Linked DNA regions of Parafrankia irregularis. The main gene of each other region encodes a partner of the protein of the gene in region 2 in a complex. Links are inferred from orthologs where the notes say so. Each region holds a gene or a part of one and is shown on either strand. Other genes may lie near its edges.

Region 1 (6,590 bases), on a different replicon or contig from region 2:
GTGGTCGGCGACTTCGAACGCCACCTGGCCTTCCTCCCCGGCTCCGCGAGCGGCGACAGCGGGAGCGCGGGCGGCGTGGCGGCCGACCGGCGGCTCGTCGCCTTCCTCGGCGGCACGATCGGGAACCTGCGTCCCGAGACCCGCGGCACGTTCCTGCGCGCCCTGCGAGACCAGTTCCACGACGGCGACGCGCTGCTGCTCGGCACCGACCTCGTCAAGGACCCCGCCCGCCTGGTCGCGGCGTACGACGACAGCGCCGGTGTGACGGCAGCCTTCAACCGCAACGTGCTCTCCGTGATCAACCGGGAGCTCGACGCCGACTTCGACCTGCGCGGCTTCGCGCACGTCGCGGCCTGGGATCCGGAGAACTCCTGGATCGAGATGCGGCTGCGCAGCGTCCGCGAGCAGGAGGTCAGCGTGCGCGCCCTCGGCCTGGTCACCCGCTTCGGCGCGGACGAGCAGATGCGCACCGAGATCAGCGCCAAGTTCACGCTCGAAGGCATCCGGGCCGAACTCGCGGCGGCCGGCCTCGGCACCAGCGCGCAGTGGACCGACCCGGACGGCGACTTCGCGCTGACGCTGGCCGTCCCGGCCTGAGCCGGGACGGCCGCCAGGCCGGTCGTCAGGACCCAGCCGCTGATCAGCCGGTGATCAGCCGGACGTCGCGGGCGGCGCCGGTCGACGCCGAGGTCGCCATCGCCGCGTACGCGCGCAGCGCGGCCGACACCTGGCGCTCCCGGCCCACCGGGCGGTAGCCGGCACCGGCCTCGATCTCCGCCCGGCGCGCAGCGAGCTCCTCCTCCGGCACCAGCAGCTCCAGCCGCCGGGTCGGGATGTCGATCTCGACGATGTCGCCGTCACGCACCAGCGCGATCGGCCCGCCGTGCGCCGCCTCCGGCGAGACATGGCCGATCGACAGGCCCGAGCTGCCGCCGGAGAAACGGCCGTCGGTGATCAGAGCGCACTGCGGGCCGAGCCCACGGCCCTTGAGGAACGCGGTCGGGTAGAGCATCTCCTGCATGCCCGGGCCGCCGCGGGGGCCCTCGTAGCGGACGATGATCACATCGCCGGCCTTGACGACCTTGTTCAGGATCGCGTCGACCGCGGCCTCCTGGCTTTCCACCACCACAGCCGGACCGCGGAACGACCACTGGCTCTCGGGGACGCCGGCGGTCTTCACCACGGCGCCGTCGGGCGCCAGGTTGCCACGGAGCACAGCGAGACCACCGTCGGCCGAGTAGGCGTGCGCCACCGAGCGGATGCAGCCCTTCTCCGCATCGGTGTCGAGGGTGTCCCACCGGTTCGTCGAGCTGAACGGCTCGACGGTACGCACCCCGCCGGGCGCCGCGTGGAACAGCTCGACCGCGTCCGGGGACGGATCCGCGCCGCGCACGTCCCAGCGGTCGAGGAACTCGCGCAGGCTCGCCGCGTGCACACTGTGCACGTTCGGGTCGAGCAGCCCACCGCGGTCGAGCTCACCGAGGATCGCCGGGATCCCGCCGGCCCGGTGGACGTCCTCCATGTAGTAGTCGGTCGAGCTCGGCGCCACCTTGCACAGGCAGGCCACCGACCGGGAGATCTGGTCGATGTCGTCGAGCGTGACGTCGACACCGGCCTCGACGGCGGCGGCGAGCAGGTGCAGCACCGTGTTCGTGGAGCCGCCCATCGCGACGTCCACCGTGAAGGCGTTGCGGAACGCGGCCGCGGTCGCGATCGAGCGCGGAAGGACGGCCTCGTCGTCCTTCTCGTAGTAGCGCCGGGCCAGGTCGACGACCAGACGGCCGGCCTCGACGAACAGACCGCGGCGCGCCGCGGAGGTCGCCAGCGCCGACCCGTTGCCCGGCAGCGCCAGGCCCAGCGCCTCGGTCAGGCAGTTCATCGAGTTCGCGGTGAACATCCCGGAACAGGAACCGCAGGTCGGGCAGGCGGAACGCTCGATGGTGTCGAGCTGCTCGTCACTCACCGCCGGGTTCACCGCGGCGATCATCGCGTCGATCAGGTCCAGCCGGGAGCGGGCCACCCCGCCGGTGATGACGGCCTGCCCCGACTCCATCGCCCCGCCGGACACGAACACGGTGGGGATGTTCAGCCGCAGCGCGGCCAGCAGCATGCCCGGGGTGATCTTGTCACAGTTGGAGATGCAGACCAGCGCGTCGGCGCAGTGCGCGTTGACCATGTACTCGACGCTGTCCGCGATGATCTCCCGGGACGGCAGGGAGTACAGCATGCCGCCGTGGCCCATCGCGATCCCGTCGTCCACCGCGATGGTGTTGAACTCCTTGGCCACGGCACCGGCCTCGACCACCGCGTCCGCGACGATCGTCCCCAGGTCACGCAGGTGGACGTGACCCGGGACGAACTGCGTGAAGCTGTTCGCGATCGCGACGATCGGCTTGCCGAAGTCGTCATCCGTCATGCCGGTGGCCCGCCAGAGAGCGCGGGCACCGGCCATGTTGCGGCCGTGGGTGGTGGTGCGGGAACGCAGAGCGGGCATCTCGACCTCTGGGCTGGAATTACGGGGCACGAACGGACGGTGTGCTCGGGACGCCAGACCTGGGCTCGGGCGGGTGGGCACCGATCCGCATCGTCCGCATCGCCCGCACAGCGGGGCCGACACCGAGGTTCCCGAGCCGACCGCAGACACTCCAGGCGCGCCCCGGTCCGGAGGCTCGCCACCGCTCAGGCTACGCCTTGCATCCGTCGGGACGTCGTCGGGACGGCCACGGTGCCGGTCAGGGCGTCCAGCCTCGGCCCGGGCCGGAACCCGGGTCGTCGGTCCCGTCGGTGTCGTCGATGTCGTCGATGTCGTCGATGTCCGACGGACCCGTCGGTCCGTTCGGCGCCGAGGGCGGCCCGGACGTGCCTCGCCGACCGGTGCGGCCAGGTCGGTCAGGCCCACCCGGCCCCGGTGGCCTGTCGGGCCCGCTGGGCCGGCCGGGACCGGAACCCGAGGCGGAGTCGGGGCCAGGGCCGAAACCGGAACCGGGGCCGAGACCGGAGCCGCCGGACTCGGTGGCCAGGAACTCCAGCCAGGTCGGATCGATATCCGCTTGCGCGTTCGGATCCGGCCGGTCGGGATCCGGCACCGGCGTCTCCGGCACCGGCACGTCGGCTTCGGGGAACAGGCCTGGCGTTGACGGATTCCCATGGGCAGCGTCCCCGGGCGCCGGTTCCGCGGAACCGCGGGCCGGTTCCGCGGAACCGGGTGGGGGAGTCCCGGGCAGACCAGTGCCTGCTTCCGGCGGCGGTGCCGCGAGCGGGTAGCCGGCCCGACGGCCGGCGCCCGGCGGCGGCTGGGGGGCGGGCGTCCAGCCCGGCTCATCAGGCCGGCCGTGCGGCGGGACGAACGGCTCACCGGCCGGCGTCGCGGCTCCGGGGTAGCCCGGGTGGGCGACCTGACCCGCATTACCCGGGTACCCCGGGTAGTGGGGTGGATACCCCTGATACCCCGGGACGCCCGGACCGCTCCCCGGGTAGTGCGGGTACCCCGGCGGACCGTACGGCCCATATGGGCCAGCCACCCCCGGCGCTCCGGGCACCCCCGGCGTTCCGGGTGCTCCGGGCGCTCCCGGTGCTCCGGGAACGCCGGGCGCACCCCCCGGCTGGGCGGTGCCGTACCCGACTGGACCTCCGAGCAGTCGCGAACCCGGCTGTGGCCCCGTCGCCCGGTTGAAGCGCGCGACCGTTCTCGACCCGTGCCGGCCTCGCCACCACCGGTTGATCAGCACCACGAGGACCAACGAGGCGACGGTGCCCAGCAGCGGCGCGACGTCGTGGTTCTCGTACCCGATCAGCTGGTAGACGCTCAGCACACCGATGAAGGCGTAGCCGGTCACGAAGAAGACGATCGGGCGGAACCTCACCCGCTCGACCACCCTGCGCAGCACGATCGCGACGAACAGCCACAGAAGGAAACCGAAGAAGACGGCGGTGAGCGGAGCGAAGACGAGGTACTCGAAGAACGTGGCCATCGGTTCAGGCTGGCCCGGGGCGCGCTAGGCCGACGAGCCCGGCGCGGCCGGCTCCGGGCGGTCCGCGATCGCCACGACGTGTTCCACCGACGGGTCACCGGCGAAGAACGGCGACAGCGCCGCCCGCCACCGGGTGAACCGGTCGGAGCCGCGGAACGTCTCGGTGTGTGCCTCCAGGCTGTCCCAGTCGACGAGCAGCACGAACCGGGACGGCGACTCGACACCCCGCGTCATCCGGACGGACCGGCATCCAGGGGTGCTGACCAGCTCGTGGCGGACAAGCCGATAGGCGGCCGCGAAGTCGTCCTCGCTGCCAGGCCTGACTTCGAACCTCGCGACCTCGACCACCCCGGAGTCGCGCGGGGGAACACCGGAAACGCTCATGGCGTCCAGTCTGTCACCGAGGACCGGGGACTTCAGGCCGGCTGCCACGACCAGTGGCACGTTTGCCCGTGGTCCGACGCTGCGATGCGGTCGTGACGCGACCTGCGATCAGTTGGCCATGTCGACGAAGCGCGAGTAGTGGCCCTGGAACGCGACCGTCACCGTGCCGGTGGGGCCGTTACGGTGCTTGGCGATGATGAGGTCGGCCTCGCCGGCGCGGGCGGACTCCTTCTCCACCGCGTCCTCGCGGTACAGCAGGATGACCGCGTCGGCGTCCTGCTCGAGGCTTCCGGACTCACGCAGGTCGGACACCTGCGGGCGCTTGTCGGCCCGCTGCTCGGAGGCACGGTTGAGCTGCGAGATCGCCACGACCGGAACCTCCAGCTCCTTCGCCAGCAGCTTCAGTGACCGCGAGATCTCGCTGACCTCCTGCTGGCGGCTCTCCACCTTCTTCGGCGACGACATGAGCTGCAGGTAGTCGAGGATGACCAGGCGCAGGTCGTTGCGCTGCTTGAGGCGCCGGGCCTTGGCCCGGATCTCCATCATCGTGAGGTTCGGGCTGTCGTCGATGTACAGCGGCGCCTCCGCGACCTCGCCCATCCGCCGGGCGAGCCGGCCCCAGTCGTCGTCCGTGAGCCGACCGGTGCGGATGTTCTGCAGCGACACCCGCGCCTCCGCGGAGAGCAGCCGCATGGTGATCTCCATGCGGCTCATCTCCAGCGAGAAGATGACCGATGTCATCCCGTTCTTGATGGACGCGGCCCGGGCGAAGTCCAGGCCCAGGGTGGACTTTCCGACCGCGGGCCGGGCCGCGACGATCCAGAGCTGGCCGCCGTGCAGGCCGTTGGTGAGCTCGTCGAGGTCGGTGAAGCCGGTCGGGACGCCGGTGAGCGCCCCGTCATGGCCCTGGATGGCCTCGATCTCCTCCAGCGCCGGGTTGAGCAGCTCCCCGAGGGGGGTGTAGTCATCACTGGACCGCCGCTCCGTCACCTCGTACACGGCGGCCTGGGCCCGGTCGACGACCTCGCTCACGTCGGGTGCGGGGCCGAAGGCGAGCTGGACGATGCGGGTACCGGCTTCGGCGAGCCGGCGCAGGACGGCCTTCTCCGCGACGATCCGGGCGTAGTAGCCGGCGTTCGCCGCGGTCGGGACGCTGGAGATCAACGTGTGCATGTAGGCGGGCCCACCGACCCGCTCCAGCAGGTTCTGCCGGCCGAGCTCGGCGGCGACGCTGATGACGTCGGCCGGCTCACCCCGCCCGTAGAGATCACCGATCGTCTCGAACACGGTCGCGTGTGCCGGCCGGTAGAAGTCGTTCGCGGTGAGCACCTCGACGACGTCGGCGATCGCGTCCTTCGAGAGCAGCATCCCGCCGAGCACGCTCTGCTCGGCCGGGAGATCGTGCGGCGGGGTCCGGTCGAACTCGACCGGCGCTCCGGACCCGCGATTGATATCGGTGACGCTCACGCCCTACCCCCCCGCCCTGGGCCCACCCGAACCCGGCCCGTCGACGGCGGGCCCACCCGACGCAGGCCCGCCCCAGCCACCGAAATCGAACCTATGTTCGATTGGCCTGCGGGACCTGTCAACTCGCCCGTCCGCCCGACCACCTCAAGATCATTAATCCCCCGCCCGTACGGACTATCCCGATCCAGGGGATAGCTAGCCAGTGTGGAGGGTCCGACAGTAGGCGCAGACACAGGGAGGCTCCAAAAAGTTGTCCACAGCACCCTGTGGACAACCTGTTGGTAACTGCGGAAGATCTGGGGACCACCTCGGGATAGTGCCCCGCCCGGTTGTGGACAGGGCCCAGCGATCCTGACGCGAACCCGCAGCGCGCAACGGCCAGCGGCCCGATCCAACCTGTGGACGGAAAATAGTTCAGCCGACTTTCGGGCTACTGCGCCGGCTGGCCCATTCGGGCTATATCGCCCTAACGTCCGATCTCGCCCTCCGCAGCTGGCCCCCGCCACCACATCACCAGGTCACCAGGTCACCAGACGGACCGAACGCCCAGTGGACGCCGATCCCGTTCGCCTCAAGTGTCCCGCTGCCGCTTCCGCCTCCTGGGCGCACACGCCGACCGGACACCGATCCACAGTGATCTACACGTGGCAGCGGCAAAGAAACGCGGCGCCGACGACAAGGCGTGGCGCCGCGGATGGACCGTCACCGGTGCCGCGGCGCCCCCGGCGAGGGGGCAGCCGCGACACCGGTGGCGAAGTCAGGCCGAGA
Region 2 (6,552 bases):
CCTTTTCGCCCTGTGCACGAGAACCCGGACCAGGTCGCCGGTGAGCGGCGAGTCGCACCCGACCGCCCTGCTCGAGGCCCAGCTCGCGGGCTGCGCCGTCATCGGTCCGGCGCAGGGCGGCTCCCGGGACGCCTACCAACGGGGTGTCACCGGCTGGACTCCGACGGACGAGTCCAGCCCAGCCCTGGCGCGGGTGCTGGCCGACCTGCTCGCCGACCGCGCACGGCTGGCCCGCGCCGGACGGCTTGCCAGCGACTGGGCGCGTGCCGTCACCGACCCCGACGATCACAGCCAGGCCGTGTTCGCCGCGCTGCTGGGCCGTCAGCGCAGCTGATCAGCCTCGGGCCGCGGGCTGCGATGCTCGCTGCGGCGGCGGCGGAGATTGCGCCGCCGCCTCGGTGATCCGGTCTGATCCGCCGATCCGGTCGTAGCGGCGGATCGCGACCAGCAGACAGTTCTGCGCCGCGGCGTTCTCCGCCACTGCACGCTGCGGACCGCTCTCGACAGCCGGGGCGTGCAGGGCGTGGAGCAGGACGCTCCCGAAGCCGGCCTGCTCGACCAGCCCGACCAGATGATCCGCCTGCCGAGGATGGCAGTGCGGGGACCCGCGCCGCGATCCACGCGAGTGCGCGAGCCTGGACTGCCCTGCCGCGAGCGTGGACCGCCCCACGGGCTCGGCATCCTGACCAGGCCCGGGGCCAGGCCCGGAGACATCCGAGCGCACACAGGTGCGCAGGACGAGGCATCCGCCGGGGCGCAGGCTCGCCCACACCAGGTCCAGGAGGTCGGTCAGCTCGCCGTCGCCCATCCAGGTCGCGACATCGAGAGAGACGGCGATGTCCACCCGCCGCCCGGATCCGAAGAAGTCCTGGGGAGTCCGGTAGTCGATGTTGATCGCCGGGTTCAGAATCCGTGCGCAGGAGAGAACCCCACGGGAGACGTCAAGCGCCGTCACGGACCAGACCCGCCCGGCCACCGCGCGGGTGAGGTAGCCGGGGCCGCATCCGACATCGAGCAGGTCCTGCTCGGGTGCCAGGTACGGCTCAAGCACATCCCGGACGAACATCTCGAGCGAGACGCGGCTGCGGTGCGCCGCGCTGCCCAGGCCGTGACCGCGGAAGCTCAGGCCGTGGCCGTGGAAATAGTGCGGCGCCAGCCCCAGCAGCCGCAGCGCGAGGCCTGGCCGCCACGACGACGGGGTCAGAGCCAACAGCCCACGGACCCATCGCGCACCCAGAAAGGTGCGGCCTCCGGTCGCCGCAAGCACGAGCCAGCGGAGAAAGGACACGTGTGGGCACGCGAACACGCAACCGTCAGGGAGCCCGGGAGCCGCAGATCCTTCCGGACTGCCTGACCGCTGCGTCACAGGGTCCGACCCTTACAGGACGGAAACCCTAAGTCAACGAACGACTACAACGAGTTCGACTACTCCAGGTAGTCGCGCAGCTTCTGCGACCGCGAGGGGTGACGCAGCTTGGACAGCGTCTTGGACTCGATCTGCCGGATGCGCTCGCGGGTCACCCCGAACTCGCGACCCACCTCCTCCAGCGTCCGCGGGTGGCCGTCCGTCAGGCCGAACCGGAGCTGGATCACCTTCTTCTCCCGGTCGGAGAGAGTGTGCAGCACGGAGTCGAGCTGTTCCTGCAGGAGGATGAAGCTGGCCGCGTCCACCGGGACGACCGCGTCGCAGTCCTCGATGAAGTCGCCGAGGTGAGAGTCCTCCTCCTCACCGATCGGCGTCTCCAGCGAGACCGGCTCCTGGGAGACCTTCAGGATCTCCCGGACCTTGTCCGGCGTGAGGTCCATCTCCTTGGCGATCTCCTCCGGGCTCGGCTCCCGGCCGAGGTCCTGGAGGAGCTGCCGCTGGATGCGGATCAGCTTGTTGATCGTCTCGACCATGTGCACCGGGATACGGATCGTCCGGGCCTGGTCCGCGATGGCGCGGGTGATGGCCTGCCGGATCCACCAGGTGGCGTAGGTGGAGAACTTGTAGCCCTTGGTGTAGTCGAACTTCTCGACCGCCCGGATGAGACCGAGGTTGCCCTCCTGGATCAGGTCCAGGAAGAGCATGCCGCGCCCGACATAGCGCTTGGCGATCGAGACGACGAGCCGCAGGTTCGCCTCGACGAGCTTCCGCTTGGCGATCTGCCCGTCCCGCTCGATGGCCTCCAGGTCCCGGCGCATCTGCGGGGAGGTCTTCTTCGTCGCCACCGCGAGCTTCTCGGAGGCGAACAGACCCGCCTCGATCCGCTTGGCGAGGTCGACCTCCTCCTCCGCGGTGAGCAGCGGGACCTTGCCGATCTCCTTGAGGTACATCCGTACCGGGTCGGAGGTCGGGGCCTTGAGCGCGAGCTCCTCCTCCTCGCGACGCCGACGGGCCAGCAGATCCGCCTCGTCGGCGTTCTCGCCCCCGGCCTCGAGCACCTCGATGCCCTCGTCGTTGAGCACCTGCAGGACCGTCTCGGCCTGCTCAGGGGGCAACTCGGCCGCCTGGATCGCGACCGTGACGTCCTCAGTGGTGAGGAAACCGATCTCCTTGCCACGGGTGATGAGGTCCTTGACCTCGTCCACCTGGGCCTCGCGGGGTAGGACGGTAGGACTCATGGGCGGAATCTCGTCACTTCCTTCTCGGGATCGACCCAGGTTACGCGGCACCTACGCCCCGCTCCCGGAGTTGGAGCTTGTGCTGTTCCAAAGCAATCAGCTCGCCGAACGCACGGTTGAAGGCATCAGAGTCGGAGGTGGGGTTCAGCCGCTGCACCCGCGACTTGACTTCCCTGATCCGACGGGTCACATGCAGCTCCTGGACACGCGACATCTGATCGTCGACATAACGGTCGTCAACATCGTGGTCGCACAGCACCCCCTCCACCGCGAGCGCGAGAACGAACCGCCGCAGCTCCTCGTCGGGCGCCGCGGCGACCACCGCCGCGACCCAGCCCGACGGGTCCCCGGCCGCATACAGGCCCGCACAAACCCCACCGGCCGTGGCGATCAGTTCACGGACCGCACGGTGCACAGGAACAGTGAACAGCTCCGCGGCGAGGGTGTCGAACATCGGGCCGGCCAGCCCCGGGTGCTGCAGGGCGAGCTTGAGTGTCTCGCGCTCGACGATGGCGGTTGCCTCGTCGGGCGCGGGTTCGGACCCACGACGCGCCGAGGCGGCCGCCGCCGTGCCGTCCGCCCCGGAGCCCCCGCGTGCCCTGGTGCTCCCGTGCGCGCCTGAGCTGCCCGGCGCGCTCGAACTCCCCTGTACCCCCGAACTCCCCGGTGCCCCCGGACTCCCCTGTGCCCGGGAACGGTGCGCGGCTACCCGCTCGACCACGAACCTCTCGTCCAGGAAGCCGAGCCAACGGTCCAGGTTCACCGCGTACCGGTGCCGGATGCCGGCGTCCTTGAGCCGGTTGACCAGCGGGGCGGCCGCGTCGAGCGCCGCCAGCCGGCCTTCCGTGGTGTTGAGGTCGTAGCGGTCGATCGCACCGCGGATCGCGAACTCGAAGAGCGGCTGTCTGGCCGCCACGAGATCACGCACGGCCGCGTCCCCGCGCTGGGTCCACAGGTCGCACGGATCAAGACCGTCCGGCTGCACCGCGACGAAGGTCTGGGTGACGAACCGCTCCTCGAACTCGAAGGCCCGCAGCGCGGCGGCCTGACCGGCCTGGTCACCGTCGAAGGTGAAGATCACCTCGCCGGTACGGCTGTCCGAATCCATCAGGAGACGGCGGACGATGGCGACATGGTCGCTGCCGAACGACGTCCCACAGCTCGCGACCGCCGTCGTCACACCGGACAGGTGGCAGGCCATGACATCGGTGTACCCCTCGACGACGACCACCTGGTAGCGGCGCGCGATGTCGCGCCTGGCCAGGTCGGCGCCGTAGAGGAGCCTGGCCTTCTTGAACAGAGGCGTCTCGGCCGTGTTGAGGTACTTCGGCCCGGCGTCGGAACCCTCGGCGAGCCGCCGGCCACCGAAGCCGACGACCTCCCCACCGAGATCACGGATCGGCCACAGCAGCCGGTGATGGAAGCGGTCGATGAGGCCGCCACGACCACCGCGCTTGGCCAGCCCGCCCAGTTCCAGCTCCTCCGCGGTGAATCGGCGGGCGAGCAGGTGCCGGGTCAGCGCGTCCCATGACGCCGGGGCGTAACCAAGGCCGAACCGTTCGGCCGCCGACCGGTCGAAGCCCCGCGAAGCCAGGAACTCCCAGCCCGCGCGCGCATCCGGCGAGGAGTAGAGCTGCTCGACGTAGAACTCGGTGGCCAACCGGTGCGCGTCCAGCAGCCGCTGCCGCTGGCTCGTGACCGCCCGGCTGGTCGGCCCGCCACCCTCGTAGGTCAGGGTGATCCCGGCCCGGCGCGCGAGCCGCTCCACCGCCTCCGGGAAACTGAGACCGTCGATCTTGCGGACGAAGGCGTAGACGTCTCCACCCTCGTTACAGCCGAAACAGTGGAAGAAGCCGACCGATGGTCGCACGTTGAACGACGGCGACTTCTCGTCGTGGAAGGGGCACAGCCCGACGAGGCTGCCGCCACCGACCGGACGGAGCTGAACATGATCACCGACGATGTCCGCGATGGGTGACCGCTCCCGGACGAGAGCGATGTCGGCGTCGCGGATGCGTCCGGCCACCGAACCCTCCCTGATCACGTCCGGCGGGCCCGCCACCTACGGGCTCCGAGTTCACTGGATAGACGGCGCCCCCCGCCCTGGGGTTGCGCGAGTCGCGGGCCTCGATGTGTCCGGTCACCTCAGACGACGCTGCCGGCCGCCTGCCCGGCGGGACGGCGCTGCCGTCGAGCCGGCTAGGCCACCGATGGTGTCGGTGTCAACGGTCCTTTCGCGTGATGGTACTTGTCATCCGGCCGACAGTGTCGATCATGCCACGCGCTCGCCGGCGAGCGGCCGGGCAAGGGCCGGACGGCCCTAGCCACCCGGGTCACACGGCCCGGCTGGTGCCGCAGCGACGACGACCGGCACCGATCGGCACACCCCTGCAGAGTCCATGATGCGACACGGGCCACATCGGAAGCCACCGACGAACCACCCTCATCACTCCAGTGTCGCGCCACGACCCCATCCCATCCCAAACACAGTCGACAGCGATCACAGCGTACGTCGTTTTTCGCTGGTCACAGTGCCGTTGGTAGCTGTCGGCCCGTCAGTGCCCCGCAACGGCCGACATCGACCCCTCGCCGGCAACGCACCGGTGGCCCTCCGATCACACCCGGGGACACCAGCCGGGCCGTGGCGACACAGGAGCACAGGACAGCGCAGACGGGACAGGGCGGCGCAGACGGGACAGGACAGCACAGGCGGCACAATGCAGCACCTGGATGACGCAGGCAGGGCACCGCCGGGGCAACCCGGCGAGCCGGACGGCCACCGCACCCAACGACCGGACGACCACACTCCCCCGGAGGGGGCGCGACACGCCGAAGCGGACCTGTGGATCAGCACCGATTCGGGGGGCTACAGACGCTCACCGACGGTGACCTTCGGCCTGTTTTGCGAGTTCAGAGGCCCGTGCCAGCGGGTTCATACCACTCACTGACCACGAAGCTATGCGTATCAGGCCGATTCTCGTACCTACGTCGATCGCAACAACGATACTTTGGGCGCACCCCGTTCCCCCAACTCGGCCCGGAGGCCCGCCGTGGACAAGATCGTCAAGTACGGTGCGATCGCATTCCTTATCTTCTTCGTCGTCACCGCACCGGACAGTGCCGCGAGCATCATCGACCGGGTCATCGGTTGGCTTGAGGACATCGGGAACGGAGCGTCGGAGTTCGTTACAGACACAGCCCTGTGAACCCGCACCTGCCGGACCCGGCGTCTGCGAGACTTTGATCGTGCCGAGACTCCAGCTTCCCGACCCAGCGCTGCGGGACACCAAGTACCTGGCTTCCCAGGAGCGCCTGGTCATGATGGTGCGCCTGCACTGGGCGATCATGCTGCCGATCTTCGGGCAGACACTGGGCGCGGTACTGCTGGCCCTCGTCGCGAACATCCTCCTGGCCATGCAGGGCATCGACACCGGGCCCATCACCACGGTGCTGTGGTACTTCGCCCTCTTCATGATCCTCCGGATGCTCTGGAAGATCGCGGACTGGCACTTCGACCACCTGATGATCACAGACAAGCGTCTGCTGAAGGTGTCGGGGATCGTCTTCCGGAAGGTCCAGACGATGCCCCTGTCGAAGATCACCGACCTCACCTACAACCGGGACCCGCTCGGGCGGCTCCTGGGCTATGGCGAGTTCGTCGTCGAGTCCGCTGGTCAGGACCAGGCTCTCTCGAAGATCAGTTTCCTTCCGCGGCCGGACCGGCTCTATCTCACCCTGGTCGACATGACCTTCGGTGGTGGGCCGTCACCGGCCGGTGACGACTGAGCCGGCTGGGCCGACTGAGTCGACACCGGCGAAAGGTCAGCGCGGACGGCTGGAGCCGGCAGGGCTGACCTGGTACCGGTCCCTCCTGTCACACCCCCGCATCGCAACGCCCGCATCACAACCCCCGCTCGCGGCCCGTCGCATCACCATGTCCTGACGGAA

What was found.
Region 1: the proteins of dnaG (region 2) and dnaB are in contact, whole or in part, in a crystal structure (PDB 2R6A), measured with the Geobacillus stearothermophilus proteins. The link is inferred for Parafrankia irregularis from one-to-one orthologs. Residues at the interface, in WP_049624496.1 of Geobacillus stearothermophilus: Lys456, Leu457, Leu458, Pro459, Ala460, Asn463, Ala464, Leu467, Leu535, Leu536, Ile537, Ala538, Gln544, Glu545, Asp548, Tyr549, His552; in WP_033016901.1 of Geobacillus stearothermophilus: Ser13, Glu15, Ala16, Gln18, Glu91, Leu92, Asp94, Ala95, Val96, Pro97, Thr98, Ala99, Ala100, Asn101, Tyr104, Tyr105, Ile108.

Annotation. Positions count from the first base shown.
Region 1 is NZ_FAOZ01000011.1:148,362-154,951, forward strand. The notes cover bases 3,644-6,590. They hold dnaB (replicative DNA helicase), read right to left. Parts: upstream 5,823-6,590; coding sequence 4,464-5,822; downstream 3,644-4,463. Other genes in these bases: AWX74_RS40080 (hypothetical protein), read right to left, coding at 3,644-3,971; AWX74_RS18940 (antibiotic biosynthesis monooxygenase family protein), read right to left, coding at 3,996-4,355; rplI (50S ribosomal protein L9), read right to left, coding at 6,580-6,590. In the rest of the region: egtD (L-histidine N(alpha)-methyltransferase), read left to right, coding at 1-597; ilvD (dihydroxy-acid dehydratase), read right to left, coding at 641-2,494; more of AWX74_RS40080, read right to left, coding at 2,733-3,643. UniProt on the Escherichia coli protein: The main replicative DNA helicase, it participates in initiation and elongation during chromosome replication. Travels ahead of the DNA replisome, separating dsDNA into templates for DNA synthesis.
Region 2 is NZ_FAOZ01000001.1:370,315-376,866, forward strand. What follows is about bases 2,138-5,046. They hold dnaG (DNA primase), read right to left. Parts: upstream 4,631-5,046; coding sequence 2,645-4,630; downstream 2,138-2,644. Other genes in these bases: AWX74_RS01550 (RNA polymerase sigma factor), read right to left, coding at 2,138-2,604. Outside these bases: AWX74_RS01540 (glycosyltransferase family 4 protein), read left to right, coding at 1-334; AWX74_RS01545 (class I SAM-dependent methyltransferase), read right to left, coding at 335-1,210; more of AWX74_RS01550, read right to left, coding at 1,426-2,137; AWX74_RS39805 (hypothetical protein), read left to right, coding at 5,655-5,810; AWX74_RS01560 (PH domain-containing protein), read left to right, coding at 5,851-6,390. UniProt on the Escherichia coli protein: RNA polymerase that catalyzes the synthesis of short RNA molecules used as primers for DNA polymerase during DNA replication.